Mastigocladopsis repens PCC 10914: one gene and its partners. The protein of the gene in region 1 binds, or shares a complex with, the protein of each later gene. Links are inferred from orthologs where the notes say so. Each region holds a gene or a part of one and is shown on either strand. Other genes may lie near its edges.

The links.
Region 2: the proteins of accB (region 1) and accD are in contact, whole or in part, in a solved structure (PDB 8UXZ), measured with the Escherichia coli proteins. The link is inferred for Mastigocladopsis repens PCC 10914 from one-to-one orthologs.
Region 3: the proteins of accB (region 1) and accC are in contact, whole or in part, in a solved structure (PDB 8UXZ), measured with the Escherichia coli proteins. The link is inferred for Mastigocladopsis repens PCC 10914 from one-to-one orthologs.

Annotation. Positions count from the first base shown.
Region 1 is NZ_JH992901.1:1,818,142-1,823,858, forward strand. The notes cover bases 839-3,790. They hold accB (acetyl-CoA carboxylase biotin carboxyl carrier protein), read left to right. Parts: upstream 839-2,016; coding sequence 2,017-2,565; downstream 2,566-3,790. Other genes in these bases: MAS10914_RS0110195 (CHAT domain-containing protein), read left to right, coding at 839-978; efp (elongation factor P), read left to right, coding at 1,329-1,886; MAS10914_RS0110210 (ArsR/SmtB family transcription factor), read left to right, coding at 2,640-2,984; MAS10914_RS0110215 (GerMN domain-containing protein), read right to left, coding at 3,037-3,651; MAS10914_RS0110220 (LmeA family phospholipid-binding protein), read right to left, coding at 3,717-3,790. In the rest of the region: more of MAS10914_RS0110195, read left to right, coding at 1-838; more of MAS10914_RS0110220, read right to left, coding at 3,791-4,526; MAS10914_RS0110225 (proline--tRNA ligase), read right to left, coding at 4,590-5,717. UniProt on the Escherichia coli protein: This protein is a component of the acetyl coenzyme A carboxylase complex; first, biotin carboxylase catalyzes the carboxylation of the carrier protein and then the transcarboxylase transfers the carboxyl group to form malonyl-CoA.
Region 2 is NZ_JH992901.1:939,104-944,704, forward strand. What follows is about bases 1,884-4,719. They hold accD (acetyl-CoA carboxylase, carboxyltransferase subunit beta), read right to left. Parts: upstream 3,864-4,719; coding sequence 2,904-3,863; downstream 1,884-2,903. Other genes in these bases: MAS10914_RS0106485 (MFS transporter), read left to right, coding at 1,884-2,802; MAS10914_RS0106495 (putative signal transducing protein), read right to left, coding at 4,068-4,283; MAS10914_RS0106500 (prepilin peptidase), read right to left, coding at 4,423-4,719. In the rest of the region: MAS10914_RS0106480 (ABC transporter substrate-binding protein), read right to left, coding at 1-1,116; more of MAS10914_RS0106485, read left to right, coding at 1,273-1,883; more of MAS10914_RS0106500, read right to left, coding at 4,720-5,229; MAS10914_RS0106505 (hypothetical protein), read right to left, coding at 5,311-5,571.
Region 3 is NZ_JH992901.1:2,055,053-2,060,738, reverse strand. Bases 1,609-4,529 are described here. They hold accC (acetyl-CoA carboxylase biotin carboxylase subunit), read left to right. Parts: upstream 1,609-2,353; coding sequence 2,354-3,706; downstream 3,707-4,529. Other genes in these bases: MAS10914_RS0111265 (YggT family protein), read right to left, coding at 4,001-4,294; MAS10914_RS34125 (hypothetical protein), read left to right, coding at 3,763-3,987; MAS10914_RS0111280 (chorismate lyase), read right to left, coding at 1,609-1,647. In the rest of the region: MAS10914_RS0111290 (hypothetical protein), read left to right, coding at 1-110; MAS10914_RS0111285 (peroxiredoxin), read right to left, coding at 201-638; more of MAS10914_RS0111280, read right to left, coding at 1,018-1,608; psbX (photosystem II reaction center X protein), read left to right, coding at 4,558-4,674; MAS10914_RS0111255 (Ycf66 family protein), read left to right, coding at 4,961-5,686. UniProt on the Escherichia coli protein: This protein is a component of the acetyl coenzyme A carboxylase complex; first, biotin carboxylase catalyzes the carboxylation of the carrier protein and then the transcarboxylase transfers the carboxyl group to form malonyl-CoA.

The DNA of each region.
Region 1 (5,717 bases):
TATCCGATTATTTTGGCTGATCGCGTGGAAGTCATTGTCTCTGTTCCCGGAAAACCTATTTCGAGCTACAAAACTTCTCTACCGAAAGCTGATATCGAGAACAGCATCAAACAGATGCGACAATCCCTCAATCCCGCTTACTCCAATGAAGAACGTTTGGAGCTGTATCAACAGCTCTATGACTGGCTGATTCGTCCAGCCCAGCCTCAGTTAGCCACCAGTGGGGTGAAAACTCTGGCATTCGTGCTAGATGGTTCCTTGCGAAATCTGCCGATGGCGGCTTTACATGATGGCAAACAGTATCTGATAGAGAAATATAGCCTTGCTCTCTCACCAGGGATGCAGCTATTGCAGGCGCGATCGCTCAAAGGGGAAAATTTGAAAGTGATTACAGCGGGACTGAGTGAAGCACGCCCAGGGTTTAACGCCTTGCCTGCAGTAAAGTTGGAAGTCAAAAAAATTGCCTCGGAAGTTAACGGCCAACTCCTTTTAAATGAAACTTTTACCACAGCCAATCTACGAAAAGCCATCCAATCGAAGCCTTTCTCGATTTTGCATCTGGCTACTCACGGTCAGTTTAGTAGTAGGTCTGATGAGACTTTTATACTTACCTGGGATAAAAAGATTAAGATAAAGGACTTAGCCGAATTAATTAAATCTAGAGACGAAGACAAAGCTAGCCCAGTGGAATTATTGGTTCTCAGCGCCTGCGATACAGCCAAAGGGGACAACCACGCTATCTTAGGATTGGCAGGAGTTGCAGTCCGTTCCGGGGTGCGTAGTACCTTAGCAACCCTCTGGGCTGTCAAAGACGAATCTACAGCCAAATTTATGGCGGAGTTTTATAAACAACTCAGCCAACCAGGAGCAACTAAAGCAGAAGCCTTGCGACAAACCCAATTGGCATTTTTGCAAAATGAAGATTTTTCCCATCCCTTTTATTGGGCATCGTTCGTCTTAGTGGGAAATTGGTTGTAATTCTGTTTTCAAACAACTTCTTATGAGTCTGTCGGATCTCCCCAATCTCTGGGTGCCTTTAGCGCTTTTAGGTTTAGTGATCATTGCTGCTGTGTTTTTTAGTAGTCGCAACAGTTGAAAACAAGCAATTAATCGTCTCTACGATAGGTGTGTCGTTGCTTATAGCAACTTTTGAGTACGTTGGTATATTATTGAGCTACTATACGCCCCTAGCTCCCATATCCTTTAGTACTGGTACTCAGCTAGATTTGCCAATGAGTACTAATAACTAATAACGCTGGAGTAATGACTAATTACTCCTATTGAGGGTTAAAATAAATCCCGATTGTCTTCCAAAATGTGAAAGCTTCATGATCTCCAGTAACGACTTTCGACCTGGTGTCTCGATAGTATTAGATGGGTCTGTGTGGCGAGTTGTGGAATTCCTCCACGTTAAGCCAGGGAAAGGCTCTGCCTTTGTGCGGACGAAACTAAAAAATGCCCAAAGTGGGAGCGTGGTGGAAAAAACGTTCCGCGCCGGCGAAACAGTTCCGCAAGCCAACCTGGAAAAAAGCACAATGCAGCATACCTATAAAGAGGCTGACGAATACGTCTTTATGGATATGGAAACCTACGAAGAAGGCAGATTGAGTGCGGCGCAGATTGGCGATCGCGTAAAATACCTTAAAGAAGGTATGGAAGTCAACGTCGTTCGCTGGGGCGACCAAGTCCTAGAAGTAGAACTGCCTAACTCTGTGGTGTTGGAAATTGTGCAAACAGACCCAGGTGTTAAGGGCGATACTGCAACAGGTGGTTCCAAGCCTGCAACTGTAGAAACAGGAGCAATTGTGATGGTTCCTCTGTTTATTTCCCAAGGAGAACGCATCCGCATAGACACTCGTAACGATACATACCTTGGCAGGGAGTAACTTTATTCTCACCTCTAGATGCAAATCCCGATTTTCATCTATGACAGGGATTTACATCCCTGCCTAACTATCAAATTCACTTTCAGTTAGATAAATATCTACTACCTAATTGCATGAGGTAAGAAAAGCTGTGCCATTGGACTTTAATGAAATCCGCCAACTGTTGACAACTATTGCACAAACCGATATTGCAGAAGTCACGCTCAAAAGTGACGACTTTGAACTAACGGTTCGTAAGGCTGTAAGCACTCATCAAATGTTGTCAGCAGGTCAAGCGGTGTTAGGCGCGGTTGGAGGAGCGGGATTGACGCCAGTTTCACCGTCGGTACCTTTGGTGGTATCCCCTCCGACCGTAACAGAAACTGCGTCAACTCGCGCCTTTGATAGCAATACAGGGGGCGTACAGTCGCCACTGATTCCCTCAGTCAAAGAACAGAAATTCGTTGACATCCCTTCACCAATGGTGGGAACGTTTTATCGCGCTCCTGGTCCAAGTGAATCGGCATTTGTGGAAGTGGGCGATCGCATAAGGAGTGGTCAAACAGTATGTATCATAGAAGCCATGAAACTCATGAATGAAATTGAATCAGAAGTATCCGGACAAGTGATAGAAATTCTCGTTCAGAACGGTGAACCAGTGGAATATGGTCAGCCTTTGATGCGAATTAACCCAGATTAAGTATTAATCTATATATCTATGTCTCTATGCCTCGTTGTTAAATGTCTTAGTTGAGTCCTTACGGGTCTACCCTGATGAAACAAGCGTTGCCTGTACCGCCAGAAGTTGTGCAACAAGTAGCTGAATACTTCAGCCTCTTGAGTGAACCTATGCGCCTACGGCTGTTACATTTGCTGCGGGATGAAGAAAAATGTGTGCAAGAACTGGTAGAGGCAACACAGACTTCTCAGGCTAATGTGTCAAAACATTTGAAGGTAATGTGGCAAGCAGGAATCCTCAGCCGCCGCAGTGAAGGAACTTCTGCCTACTACCGAGTGGAAGATGAAATGATTTTTGAATTGTGCAACAGGGTTTGTGATCGGCTTGCCTCCAGGTTAGAACAGCAAGCCCGTAACTTTCGCATTTTAAATAGCAAGTAGTCAGTTGTTAGTGGTGAGTGGTTAGAACTAACCACTCACCACTCACTAATAACTAAAGTGAATAATTTTTCTCAAAGCTTTCACGGGTCAGTGGCTGTTCCAACTCCAGACCTTCACCACCTAAAACGTCCAAAGTTTTGCCATTTACCTCAATGTAGACTTTAGCATTATTGTTTAAGGCTGTAGCAGTGTAGACAACTTGCCCCACGCGACCCATCATTGAAGAACTACCACCTCCACTGGTAAATTCTTCCGATAAATTAACGTGGATACCATCATTTGCCACCTTAACACCCAGCAGCTTGGTTCCTTTTGGAATCGTGGTAGACTCCGTTCCTTCTGTCGGTCCTGCTAATAATTGTTGGAAAGCTCCTTCTAAAACTTGGTTAGGCGAATTCCCACCTGCTTTAACTTGAACTGTTTGCGGAACCAATTTAAAACCAGTGCCAGTGTCTTGCAGCCAAAAGACTTCAGCATTTCGCTCAATACCAAACTGGTTGGTTGAGCGCGGAGGTTGAGTTTCTCCTGGAGCAGGGATTGGTGCTGGAGGATTATTAGCGGATTTCCACGTAAAATAAGCAACACCACTACTCACGGCAATCACTGCTGCTGAAACAGATGCAATAACACCTGGAGAAATACGATGAGATCCTTGCTGTTCTTTCATATTGAAAACCTTCCTTTGGGCTGAAATAGTATTTTTATGAGGAGAAGCCTGGTTAACGACGATACTCATGAGCCGGGGGTTTCCAAAAACCTAGAGGATGGCTCTATTCGTAAAAATGCGGCAGTCTCTAATTCTTCTGGTCTTATATTCAATTTTAGAAGCCGCACTTGTAGACCGTCATCTTCCAAATTTCCTAAATCTAATCGTTTGTTGATATTGTCCACAATTGCATTGACAAATTGAGGTGGAACCTGTTCACCATTGGCTGTCACAACTGGCTCAACTAGCTGGATATTCTTCCCACCAACAATACGCAATCCTGATTCCACCCTGATTAACAAGGGTTTCTCCAGACCTTTCTCCTGTAATTCTACTTGGAAACCAAAGCGGTTGTTTGCAAAAAATTTTACATTTGGATTAGCAAAATTATATCCGGACTTATCCCCTGTCTTTGACGAATCGTCTGTGTTAATTTTTAGCTTTTGCAACAAGGTCATGAATTCTGGTGATTGTAAGAGTTGATTGATATCTTGCTGAGTTAACACCAAACGGACACCAGCTTGTAAAGGTCGTTTGAATTTAGGTCGTTTTTGCCCAAGACTACCCAGTTCTAATTCAATTGCATCGGTTTCTAATTCTAAAGCCGCGATGCGAATTTCTTGCCACTTGAGTTGCAAAGAACGTCCTGCAACACGCACCCTTTCCACCTTGCCTTGCAGCAATTGATGAGTTGGGGCATTGTCAACTCGCACTTGCAATTGTTCAACCTGCTCCAACTGGGAACGGATAGCACTTTCAGCAGTTCGATCTACCACCAGTCCTACCGGGGTCACTAAACCCAATAAGCCAGATACAAGGAGTGTGAAAAATTCCATTTGTCCATAATTATTGGATTAGGAAATAGTTTGTAGTAGGCGATGGTAGCGCCTACTACAAACTCACGACATTGCCTCATTCATCCACTGCTTTAATGTAGATACAACTTCAGCAATCGCAATTTCGTGTGATTTGCGGCTTTTTCGTTCAACAACTTCAACTTTGCCATTGGCAATTGCTCGCCCAGTGACAATTCGGTAAGGAATCCCAATCAAATCCGCATCTTTGAATTTCACTCCCGCCCGTTCATTACGGTCATCAAGCAAGGTTTCAACTCCCGCTTGATTAAGTTGGGCGTAGAGTTTTTCTGCTATTTCCACTTGTTGGGTATCGTTAATATTAGGAATTGTAACAATCGCGTGATAGGGTGCGATCGCTACGGGCCAAATAATTCCATCTTGATCATAAGATTGCTCTACAGCAGCTTGAGCCAAGCGTGACACGCCTACACCATAGCAACCCATAAATAGAGGTTTCTCTTCACCCTGTTCATTGGTATAAGTTGCACCCATTGCGATGGAATACTTAATGCCTAATTGGAAAATGTGACCCACCTCAATTCCTCGGGCACTTTGTAAAGTTTGCTCGGGATTATGGATAGCGCGATCGCCTAATTTTGCCTTCCGTACATCTACCGCCAGTTCTGGTAACTGAAATTGCTCTCCCCAATTTGCCCCAACGACGTGATAACCAGATTCGTTTGCACCCGTCACAAAGTTTTTTAAATCAACTGCTGTTTTATCTACCAAACATAAAAAGCGAGGGGCAACATCCTTAGCGGACTTATGGGGGTTTTCATTTGAGTCGAATACACTACGTGTTACTGAATCTGGTATCGTATCTATAGTAGCGGTTGTTGTGTCTGAATCCCGATCACGGATTGAAATTGCAATATCAGGAGCAATATAACCTAAAGGCAAAGACTCAACTGCCAATTTTTTCAGGTCTTCTGCATCTGGTACTGCAACTTTGATCACCGTCTTAGCACCGTACTTAGGAGCTAATTTCGTCAACTCATTTTGTAATTTGACCTCATTAACTTCCTGGTCGCCTCGGATGCTCACCAGCACCAACACTGTTGTCCCATTATCAAAAATTGTTTGGTAAAGGACGTTTTTCACAACTTGGGTGGGGGAACATTTCAAGAATTGACAGAGTTTCTCAATTGTCTGGCTCTCTGGTGTCTCCCG
Region 2 (5,601 bases), 880 kb from region 1 along the record:
CACCCCTGCCACAAGTGCAGCCCGTAGGGGGTCTTGGTCATAGCCTAATTTCTGGGCAACAGATTTACGGGATGGCAGAGCGAAGCCTGTTTTCGTCCACTTTGTCATACCTTCTTTACCCGTGAGGTAGGAAATAAGCTTCCAGGCTTCGGTTTTATGCTGGGTTTCCTTGTTCATCACATAGGCAACAGTGAAGACCATTGTGCCTTTATTGTCATTGATGGTAGGGACTTGTGCTGTAGCAAACTCCAGATTGGGAAAGGTTTCTGTTAGGTAAGGAATTGCCCAGTTACCCTCAATCACCATTGCAACCTTACCCTGACCAAACATTTCACTGCCTGAGTTGGTTCCAACATCAGATTTTTGTGCAGAGGAGCGGTCTTTTTGATACTGGTCTACTGCCAATTGTAGTCCTTGCAATCCAGCATCACTGGCAAATGCTGCATAACCATTTTGGTCTACGAGTTGTCCACCAAAGGCTTTGATTTTGTAAGCCTGACGCGCTAACTCTGGGATTTCCCCAAAACCATATTGATCAATTCTGCCATCGCGGTTACGGTCTACAGTCAACTTCTGTGAGTAGGTGCGTAGTTCCTCCCAAGTTGTTGGAGGAGTACTTAACCCGGCGGCTGCAAAAGCTTTTTTGTTGTAGAACAAAGCAAGTGTGGAATCATCCTTGGGAAAACCATAAATATGATTACCGTACTTAAAGCTATTGAGTAGCGTTCCTTCAAAGTCAGCTAGGTCAAATTCGGGGGTAATATATGCATCAAGCGGTTCTAGAACATTCTGGCTCATGAAGAAAGGAGCCTCAAGAGCATCTAGATAAAAGACATCAGGAGCTGCTTCACCAACTAAGCGGGTTTTTATGACATCCATGTATTGGTCGTTGATGACCTCATGCCTAACTTTGATACCTGGGTTTTGTGCTTCAAAGTCTTGTAGGACTTCTTTCAATAGTTTTTGCTCTGCTGGACTTGCTATCCAACCACCAAGTTTGATCGTGACTGCGGCTGGTGCTCTTGAGGCGTTAGGAAAGAGCAGGTTGTGACAACCAATAAACGAGAGGGCGATCGCCACCAACAGTCCCAAAAATTTCAACACGTTGGTTCGCATCACAAGTGAATAAAAAATTCTGTCACTTTATATATTGCCTCTGTAGCTCAGGATTGATTTTTTCTCTGTCTAAATTTTTGTTGAGAAATGCAAGCTAGAATAACGAAAAATTGCCAGTACGGCTTGAGATGCATCACCAACCAGTAGAGATAGGTCATGGATTTTGTTCCCCTTGAAACGGCTCCTCTTGCTCCCGAAATATCGCAGATTAAGGCTGCTCCTCTTGCGCCTGAAGTCACCCAGATTACAGTTCCGGAAACACCACACTCTCTTAGCTCAAAACCCAGCCCTCGAGTTTCTAAGGATGCTATTCGCACTAGTTTAAGAGCCTCCACTGTGGATGCTATCTTTTCAACATTTTTCTCCATTACCAGTGGCGGGATTTTGCTAAGTAATTTCTTAGTAGAATTGGATGCCAGACCAGTAGTTTTTGGGATGCTGTCCTCTATCCCGATGGTCGTGAATCTCATTCAGCCGTTTGGTGCATACCTGTCGGAACGCTCAACCAGCCGTTTCTGGTATTGCCTTTGCATTTATGGACCTTCTCGGCTACTCTGGCTGATTCTAGCTATTGGCATTACTATGGCAAGCTGGGGAAAAATTAATACCCACCAGCTGGTGGTACTGACGCTCTTGATTGTTCTTATGAGCAATCTCTTAGGTGCGCTAGGGGGTGCATCATGGCTAAGTTGGATGGCAACGCTCGTCCCCCGGCGATTGCGGGGGCGGTATTTCGGATTACGTAACAGTGTTTCCAGCCTGACCAATTTGGTGTGTGTACCTTTGGCAGGTCTAGCTGTATCAACCTGGCCAGGTGGAACTCTGCAAGGTTATGGAGTGGTTCTGCTTGTCGGCATTCTGTCGGGGCTTGTGAGCTTGGGGTGTCAGTACTTCAAGGTGGATGTGAACCCACAGGTACAAAACGCTTCTCCCACCAGGTCTTCTTCCAAAAATGCTGTTTTGTATAATACAATTGATAAAAGTAATAATACTGAGGAGCAGCTAAAAAATATCGAGCTTGGCAAGGATGCAACTGCTGGTGACAGCATCTGGAAGAACTCTAACTTTTTAAAGTTTCTGCTCTATTTCAGCTCATGGATGTTTGCCGCTAACCTCAGCCTCCCCTTCTTCAACCTCTATATGCTGGACACACTAAATCTAGATGTGAGATGGGTAACGCTTTATGGCAGCCTTCAGGCTGGAGCGAATCTGCTGATGCTTATTCTGTGGGGCAAGTTGGCAGACAGGATAGGCAATCGTCCAATCTTGCTGGTTATAGGGATGGTGGCTGCAAGCGTACCGTTGCTATGGCTGGGGATTAGTACTAACCTGATTGACCTGTGGTTGTGGTTGCCGCTGATACACATTTTCATCGGAGGGAATTGGGCGGCGCTTGACTTGTGCAACAACAATCTGCAAATAGAGGTAACACCAGCTAAAAATCAGTCCATCTATTTTGCGATCGCATCTGCCATTGCTGGGGTTAGCGGTGCTTTGGGCACAATCATAGGCGGCTTCATAGCACAAAATCCTTCGTTTGGTGGTTTATCAGGATTGTTCATCATCTCCGCTGCGTTCCGACTCGCAGCGATTGTTCCCCTGATCTTTGTGCAAGAAGGGCGAGGGCAATCTTTCTCCCAGATGAGACAAGTCTGGCAAGGGCGCAAACAGGTAGCTCAAGGTTAGACAGTTGATCCAAACAGTTGCTTTTGAAAGCGACGCTTTTGACGCTGCAAACTAAGATGGGGAGACAAGGGGAGGGGGTGTCTCCTTATCCCCCACTCCTGTTACTCAGCAGCGGTAGAACTCAAAGTCCTTGTCTCCCAAACCACCATATTATTATGAGTTGTCGTTGGTGCGGGTGGCTGGTGCAAAGCAATCAACTGTGCTAGAGTTTTCTTGATCTGAGTACGAGGCACAATATCATCGACAAAACCGTGCTTTAGCAAATCTTCCGCAGTTTGAAAGTCATCTGGCAGTTTTTCCCGTAAGGTTTGCTCAATCACTCGCCGACCAGCAAAGCCAATCGTAGCCTTCGGTTCTGCCAAGATGATATCTCCCAACATGGCAAAACTAGCCGTTACACCACCTGTCGTGGGATTCGTTAAAACGGGAATGTACAGTAGCCGTGCTTCCTGATGACGTTGCAAAGCTGCTGAAATTTTCGCCATTTGCATCAGCGAAAGCATCCCTTCCTGCATTCTCGCTCCACCAGAGGTACAAACAATAACCACAGGATAGCGTCGCTGAGTCGCTTGCTCAATCAAACGGGTCAGTTTTTCTCCTACCACCGAACCCATGCTTCCACCCATGAACCGGAAGTCCATGACCCCAAGAGCAGCGGGTAAACCATTCATATGACCTAAACCAGTTTTAACGGCGTCGATTAAGCCAAGTTTATCCTGCATTTCCCGCAGGCGGTCAATATATAGTTTGCGATCGCGAAATTGCAGTGGATCGGTAGGACGCAAATGCTCATCTATTGGTCTCCAAGTGTTTGCATCAATCAATTGACGAATGCGCTCATCGCTATCTACTCGATTATGATGTCCGCACTCAACACAAACCATCTGGTTAGCTCTCAGGTCTTTGGTATATGTCAAGACCCCACAGTTAGAACATTTATGCCACAGCCCATCAGCAATTTCACGTTCTTGGCGTTCCAGTATGGTAGAGCCTGATTTCCGTCGATTTGCAAACCAATCTAATAGAGACTTTAAACCGCGTGATTCTTCGTTGTTCGCCATTTTTATCTTATTTGAGTGGATAGTATGTCCAAAATATGTTAAGTCGCTTGTGGTCGCTCTTAGTTTTTTATCATTAGTCCTTTGTCCATACTAATGACTAATGACTCATAACTAATGACTACTTATTCAAATTCGTCTTGTAAGCAAATCAGACCTTCCGCATACATCTTTGGTTGCCAGCTTAACGAAAATACGTAAACCAATTCAAGTCTCTTGCTCGTCTTCAGGGGGACTTAAAAGCAGCAACGCAGTCCACTTGTCTTGTGCACGTACCTGCAAAGCCGCAGGAGTCCCAGCCCCCAAATAAGATTTCACCCCCAAATCAATAATTTTTGTTGCTATATCATGAGATGCAAGCAGTTGTTGCATCAGTTCTGCTTGCCAACGGTTACTTGTTGTTAAGAGGGTGATCCAAGTCACAACGATGATATTACCAAAAGCCTAAAGATAGATGGGGTGATGAGATTTACAGTTATAGTGTAATTGGGAATCGCGAGATGAAGAAGACTTTTGTAGAGACGTGCCATGGCACGTCTCTACAACTTTTGATTTTCCTTTTTCAACTGGTTGAGAAGAATAAGCGCAAATAAGAAGACAAAATAGCTTCACCGCCAAATAGAGCAATAACTGCTCCTACAGCGAGAAAAGGACCAAAAGGTATCTTTTGTCCCCATTTCATTGTGCCGCCACCTACCACTACTCCCACCACACAAGCAAGAAAACTAGCCAGGAGCAAATACTTCCATCCTAACCATGCTCCCATCATGGCTGCTAATTTGGCATCCCCTCCACCCATAGCAGTTTTCCTAAAGACAATTGAACCAATGATGGCGATCGCATCAAACAGCCATAAGCCCAGCACTGCTCCTACTATCGCCATCTTGAGATGATGTACTAATCCTACCCAACTAGCCTCTAGTAAAAAACCATAAACCATCTGAAACACAATTCCCATCACCAAACCCGACTTAGTCAATGGGTTGGGTAATGTCATTGTATCTAGGTCAATGAGCGATAGCGCTAATAACCAACTGCAAAACGCCCAGTAGCCTATTGTAGAGAGCGAAAATTTAAAGATCCAAAAAACTAGCAAAAAAACAAAACCCGTTACCCCTTCTACCACAGGATAACGGATAGAAATTTTACTTTTGCAATACCGACAACGCCCTCTTAACCACAGCCATCCCAACACTGGGACATTATCGTAGGGTTTGAGCTGGTTTAAGCAATGGGGACAGCGAGAAGGTGGAAAAAGAATCGACAGCCTAGCTGGTAAACGATAAACAACAACATTGATGAAGCTGCCAACAGAAGCTCCTAAGGCGAAAACGATGACACTCGCCTGAACTATTATCAAGGTGTCCATTAAGTCAATTGTCCTTTGTCATTTGTCCTTTGCTCAAAGGTTATAGCCTTAACTAATGACTAATGACTAACGACTAATGACTCAATACATATACGATTCAATCTGATTCAACGGCACGAAACATTCTTCTGGCAAGAGGACTGGTTGATTGGTAAAAATCACCTTACCCCGGTGATTAAACCGATTAATTGCTACTCCTGAAGCTTGCCCAGTCATTTCGGGATGTACCTCACAGTAAGTGTGGTAAATCTGACCAGCGGCTCTGATGACGGCAGGATCAATCAAAGCTGGCTGGTTTTTTTGGTTGGTATAGTTTGCTTGTCCTTGTTTTAAAGCGTACACCACTCACTGAGTCTTTTGTAGGTTTGTGTT
Region 3 (5,686 bases), 240 kb from region 1 along the record:
AGAAAAAGCAAGAACAGTTCTATCTGCAAAATCCAACTCAACAGCAGCCAAACCAACCACGCTTTCAGGTGAATACACCTCAGGTTATTACACCGCAATCGGGTAAGTAAGGTGACAAAAAAAGAACACAGAACGCAGAACTCAAAAACTTTTTATTATTCAGACGTGTGTTCTGTGTTCTCCTCAATGACTAATAGCTTTTACAGCCCCAATGCCGCTAAAACATCGCTAGCGTGAGAGGATGTGTTGACACTAGAGTCAACATGAATAATTTTGCCGTTACCATCAATGACGTAGGTAACGCGCTTGGCATAACCACCACCATCAACATCGTATGCTTTAACCAAGGTTTTATTGGTGTCAGCTAGTAGCGGAAAATTGAGATTATATTTTTCGGTGAATGCCTGATGAGAAGCTTCATCATCTACACTGACTCCTAGCACCACAACATCTTTGCTCTGATAATTGTCAATGGCATCTCGAAAGCTACAGGCTTGTTTAGTACAGCCTGGGGTATCGTCTTTGGGGTAGAAATACAAAACCACCTTTTTGCCCTTGAAATCAGATAATGAGACAGTGTTGCCGTTGGTGTCTTTGACGGTAAATGTAGGCGCATCACTACCAACTGCTAATGGCATAGTTTTAGTATTTTCCTATACAAGGTTAACTTCAGGGTAAGTTATTGTTAGTAACATTGTTCGACTTTCCCTGATGGCGGTTATTGTATCAAACTTTATACACTTTTTTTATTGCATCTGCTCTAGTGGTTTATCGCATTTAATGTAGTAAAGACTTTAGTCATAGGTTCTTTAAGCGCTTAAGCGCTCACTACGAAGCCTTCAAAATAAATGCGATAGACCACTAGGTCTTCCATTGCATTTTGCACTTCATTTCTTGTAGGTAGAAAAATACAGAACACAGAACTCAAGAATTATTCTGCCTTCTGCCTTCTGTGTTTTGCGTTTTGCACTCTTGAGAATCTATTCTGAAATACGTTCTAAGTTCTATATTTTGGGACTAAACCTTACCATTGATTGAACTTAGCTGCATGGATCCCAAATATTTTGTTAAATAGGGCGAGAAAACTTCGTAAATTAACGTTAGGGGTTGCCCATGATGCCAAAACAAGTAGTGGCGACCCCAAAAAGGCCCAGTCTCATTAAAACCTAACTCCAAAGCTTTCGAGTTACCGGAGTAAATCCCTTGGACATCCCGATACAACTCTGTACGGAGACGAGCTAAACTTGCCCAAATAGGTAACGAACGATTTTGCAAATACTCATCTACATGAGAACCTTCCCACCATGAGGTGGCATACGCCAACCGCTGACCAGAGGCAGTACGCAGCCAGACCTGCCGCCGCAGCCTTGGTCCTGGCACAGCTTGTATGAGGTCGGGGGCACCATCCAAGTCCATGCCAATTAATGACATATCGATGACATCCACTTCCGTAGGCTCGCCTGTCAGCAGTTGTAAGTGTCTTGTTGGGGAGCCGTCACCTAAAAGGAGTAATTGCCAAGTCGGTGCCAGCTGAGTGTGTGGCAAACCTTGTTGAATGACTTCCTCGCCACCTTGCCAAAGCGGAGTGAGGCGGTGCCACCCCGAGGGTATTGTTAAGTTGTTTATCGGTGTAACAGTCGCTGTCAAGGTTCTTTACAAAACTTCACTAATCTCTATAAAAGCATAAGTTGAAGTTCTAAGTACGAGAAGGAAAAAAAATAGGTATTTTTTACTATTTACCAAAATCTAACTTAGGACTCGGTAACACTAGTTGCCTCAACAGGGCGTGGAACCCACCCACAGTGGTGGCTCCTTAGGACTCAGAACTAAAAAATGCGGATGGCGAGACTCGAACTCGCAAGGCAAAGCCACACGCCCCTCAAACGTGCGCGTATACCAATTCCGCCACATCCGCAAGCTTTCTTTGACTATGAAAGTATAGCATAAGAGAAACAATTACAGTAAGGTGATACCCAAGTTAGAGAAAATTTAAGTTCAGATATTTAGAAATATCTCAAATGGGTATACTCGACGGACAGAAATGTAGTAGCTGCACAAGTGATATTAAAAAGGGGTATAGCGACGAGCGGTGGCAACCGCAGCTGCTCGGAAATTGAGTCTAAGCTGTCGCGCACGGTACGAAAAAATGCCAAACTCGGGAAACTAACTCCAGATTAGCAGCAGCAATATTGCTAGTCTAGTTAATACCCGTAGAGGCAAGCAGCCAAATCCTTCCTGATTTTTGGGAAGAGGTTTGGGAATCTCCAGTCAGAATTTGAGATGAGGCTCTGCGTAATTTCAATTTTGACGGCAGAAAATGTCAATCTACATGGACTGATATCAAAGCTAGAAGATGAAGTTTGACAAAATATTAATTGCTAATCGGGGAGAAATTGCGCTTCGCATTCTCCGCGCCTGTGAAGAAATGGGGATTGCGACAGTTGCGGTACACTCCACCGTTGACCGTAATGCTCTACACGTCCAACTTGCCGATGAAGCGGTTTGCATTGGCGAAGCTGCCAGCGGTAAAAGTTATTTGAATATTCCCAATATTATTGCAGCGGCATTGACACGTAATGCCAGCGCTATTCACCCTGGCTATGGATTCTTGGCTGAAAATGCTCGGTTTGCAGAAATCTGTGCTGACCATCATATTGCTTTTATAGGTCCATCTCCCGAAGCTATTCGGCTCATGGGGGATAAATCTACTGCGAAAGAAACCATGCAAAAAGCTGGGGTTCCTACGGTACCTGGTAGCGATGGCTTGGTAGAGTCGGAACAAGAAGGCTTGGTGATCGCTAGAAAAATTGGCTACCCAGTGATGGTTAAAGCCACAGCGGGCGGTGGTGGACGAGGTATGCGCTTAGTAGGTTCTGAAAATGAGTTCGTCAAATCCTACCAAGCAGCCCAAGGTGAAGCGGGAGCTGCATTTGGTAATTCTGGGGTCTACCTAGAAAAATTTATTGAGCGTCCCCGCCATATTGAATTTCAAATATTGGCTGATAACTACGGCAACGTCATCCATTTAGGGGAACGGGATTGTTCGATTCAACGCCGCAACCAGAAACTTCTAGAAGAAGCCCCTAGCCCGGCTTTAGACCCAGACCTGCGAGAGAAAATGGGAGAAGCTGCTGTCAAAGCTGCCCAATTTATTAACTACAGTGGGGCTGGAACCATTGAGTTTCTCTTGGATAAATCCGGTCAATTCTACTTTATGGAAATGAACACCCGGATTCAAGTCGAGCATCCAGTGACGGAGATGATTACTGGGATAGATTTGGTTGTCGAACAAATCCTTATTGCCCAAGGGGAAAGACTCAAGCTGACACAAGACCAAGTCGTCTTGCGAGGTCATGCGATCGAGTGCCGCATTAATGCGGAAGATCCTGACAATGACTTTCGCCCCTCTGCTGGACGTATCAGTGGTTATCTCCCTCCTGGAGGTCCTGGAGTTCGCATTGACTCCCATGTTTACACCGATTACCAAATTCCTCCTTACTACGACTCACTCATTGGCAAGTTAATCGTTTGGGGCGCAGACCGTCCTACTGCTATTAACCGCATGAAACGAGCACTGCGAGAATGTGCCATTACGGGACTACCCACGACTATTGGATTTCATCAGAAAATTATGGAACACCCGCAGTTTTTGAAGGGGCAAGTCTACACTAATTTCGTACAGGAGATGAAAACTTTAGTGCAGTAGTGTTTGTGACTGAGTAGTAGTTAGTAGTTAATTTTTGACTGGCAACAACTAACCCTATGGCTAACGCCACGCCTTACGGCGAACGGGTATCTCCTCCCCTGAGGCTACGCCAACGCCAGTCACCTGCGGAGGAGCCAGTGCGGTCTTGGGGTCTCACGCCACTCCCCTCAAGTCGGGAAACCCTCCTGCATAGCGCTGGCTCACCACGGGGGTGGCTCCCCAAGTGGAGCATCTGGCGTTGGAAACCCTCCCGCAGTGGTGGACTCACAACTAACAACTAACAAACCCCAAAGCCTATTGGACACGAGACAGCATGGTCAGCAGTCCTTGCTGACCCAGGAGAATTTCCCGTAAAAAACTGAGGATACCTACCCAAATGATGGGGGTAATGTCCACTCCACCGATAGGTTGTACAATCTTTCGCAATGGCACCAAAAAGGGTTCAGTAGGCCAAGCTACTAGATTAAAAGGCAAACGATTCAGATCAACCTGAGGATACCAAGTCAGAATAATCCGGAAAATAAACAAAAATATCATCAGTCCCAACACTGGACCGAGAATCCAAGCAGTAATGTCAACACCAGTCATGATTTAAGCTTGACTTTTTTGTGTAAATAAAGGAAAGAACTGAAACAGGGTGAGCAAATTTTAAGCTTTGTAAAGCCTTTCTCTAATTTTAACTAAATGCTGTTACCCAAAGGGGAATATAGCACTACTACAGTCTATCCTTGACAGGATAGGAGTCGCCGTTAACCACTACGGTGAACTACTCCCTACTGCCATAAATGGCTTCTCAAGGGTCTGATAGACTATTAAAATTGTGATAAGAGTGTAAAAAAAGGTTGAAATCTATGACGCCATCTTTAGCAAATTTCCTTTGGAGTCTGGTTTGGGGTACAGCAATTGTCGTTATCCCTGCCACACTAGGATTGATTTTTGTTAGCCAGAAAGATAAAATCCAACGCTAATAAGACTTTTGTAGAGACGTGGGATACCACGTCTCTATTCTTAAAACTGGTTTTGTGTGAGTGAATTGCTTAATTGCAGATTCTTCGCAATTCATCATAATATTTATACTAAGCTGACAAACACAGGGTTCTTAGCTTTAGGTCATAATGTAGAGACTAGAGACGCGTTAGCAAAGCTCCACGCAGAGCGAGGCAACTTCGCGTCTTTAAAGTATATTGTGTCTAATTACAGTAGAGATTTAAATTCTGACTCGCTAACATAGATTTTGATATTGGGTAAACAACAATGCTAATGTTTGGGCTGAACTCAGCCAGTGTTCTGGCTCAGGTAAATTTTGGGGCAAACTCAGCCAGTATTCTAGGAATTTTCTTGGCTGTGGCTGGGGCAGCACTCTACTTTCTGCGCTCTGTGCGTCCAGAACTCTCACGCGACCAAGATATCTTTTTTGCTGCGGTGGGATTACTTTGCGGCTTCATTCTCGTCTTTCAAGGTTGGCGTCTTGACCCGATTTTACAATTTGGTCAGTTGCTGTTGGCAGGCTCAACGATATTTTTTGCGGTTGAAAGTATTCGTCTAAGGGGTATAGCAACCCAGCAAGCCAAGCGTAACACCCCTATTGTGGATGACGAACGAGAAGTCAGCGACAACTACAGGTATAACAGGAAATATAAGGCACAGGTAGACGCTGAATTAGAACCCCTGCCTTATGAAGATGATTACGATGAGCGCCCCGTGCGTGGTCGAATTTCGGGTAGTAGGGATAGCCGTTCATCTCGTGATGATTACTACGAAGATGAAACCCCGCGTCGTCCAGAACGTCGCAATGGCAGTGAAAGGCTGACAACAACTGACAAAACTGACAAAACCCGTCGCCGTAGTTCTGGGCGTTCTGTGCGCCCCTCGGAAAGGTTTGATGATGAGGATTGGAGTGCTTCCAAAACAGTTGATAATTGGGATAGTTCAACTACTGAAGAAAAAAGACCTCCTCGTCGTGGTAGTAACGGACCAGTA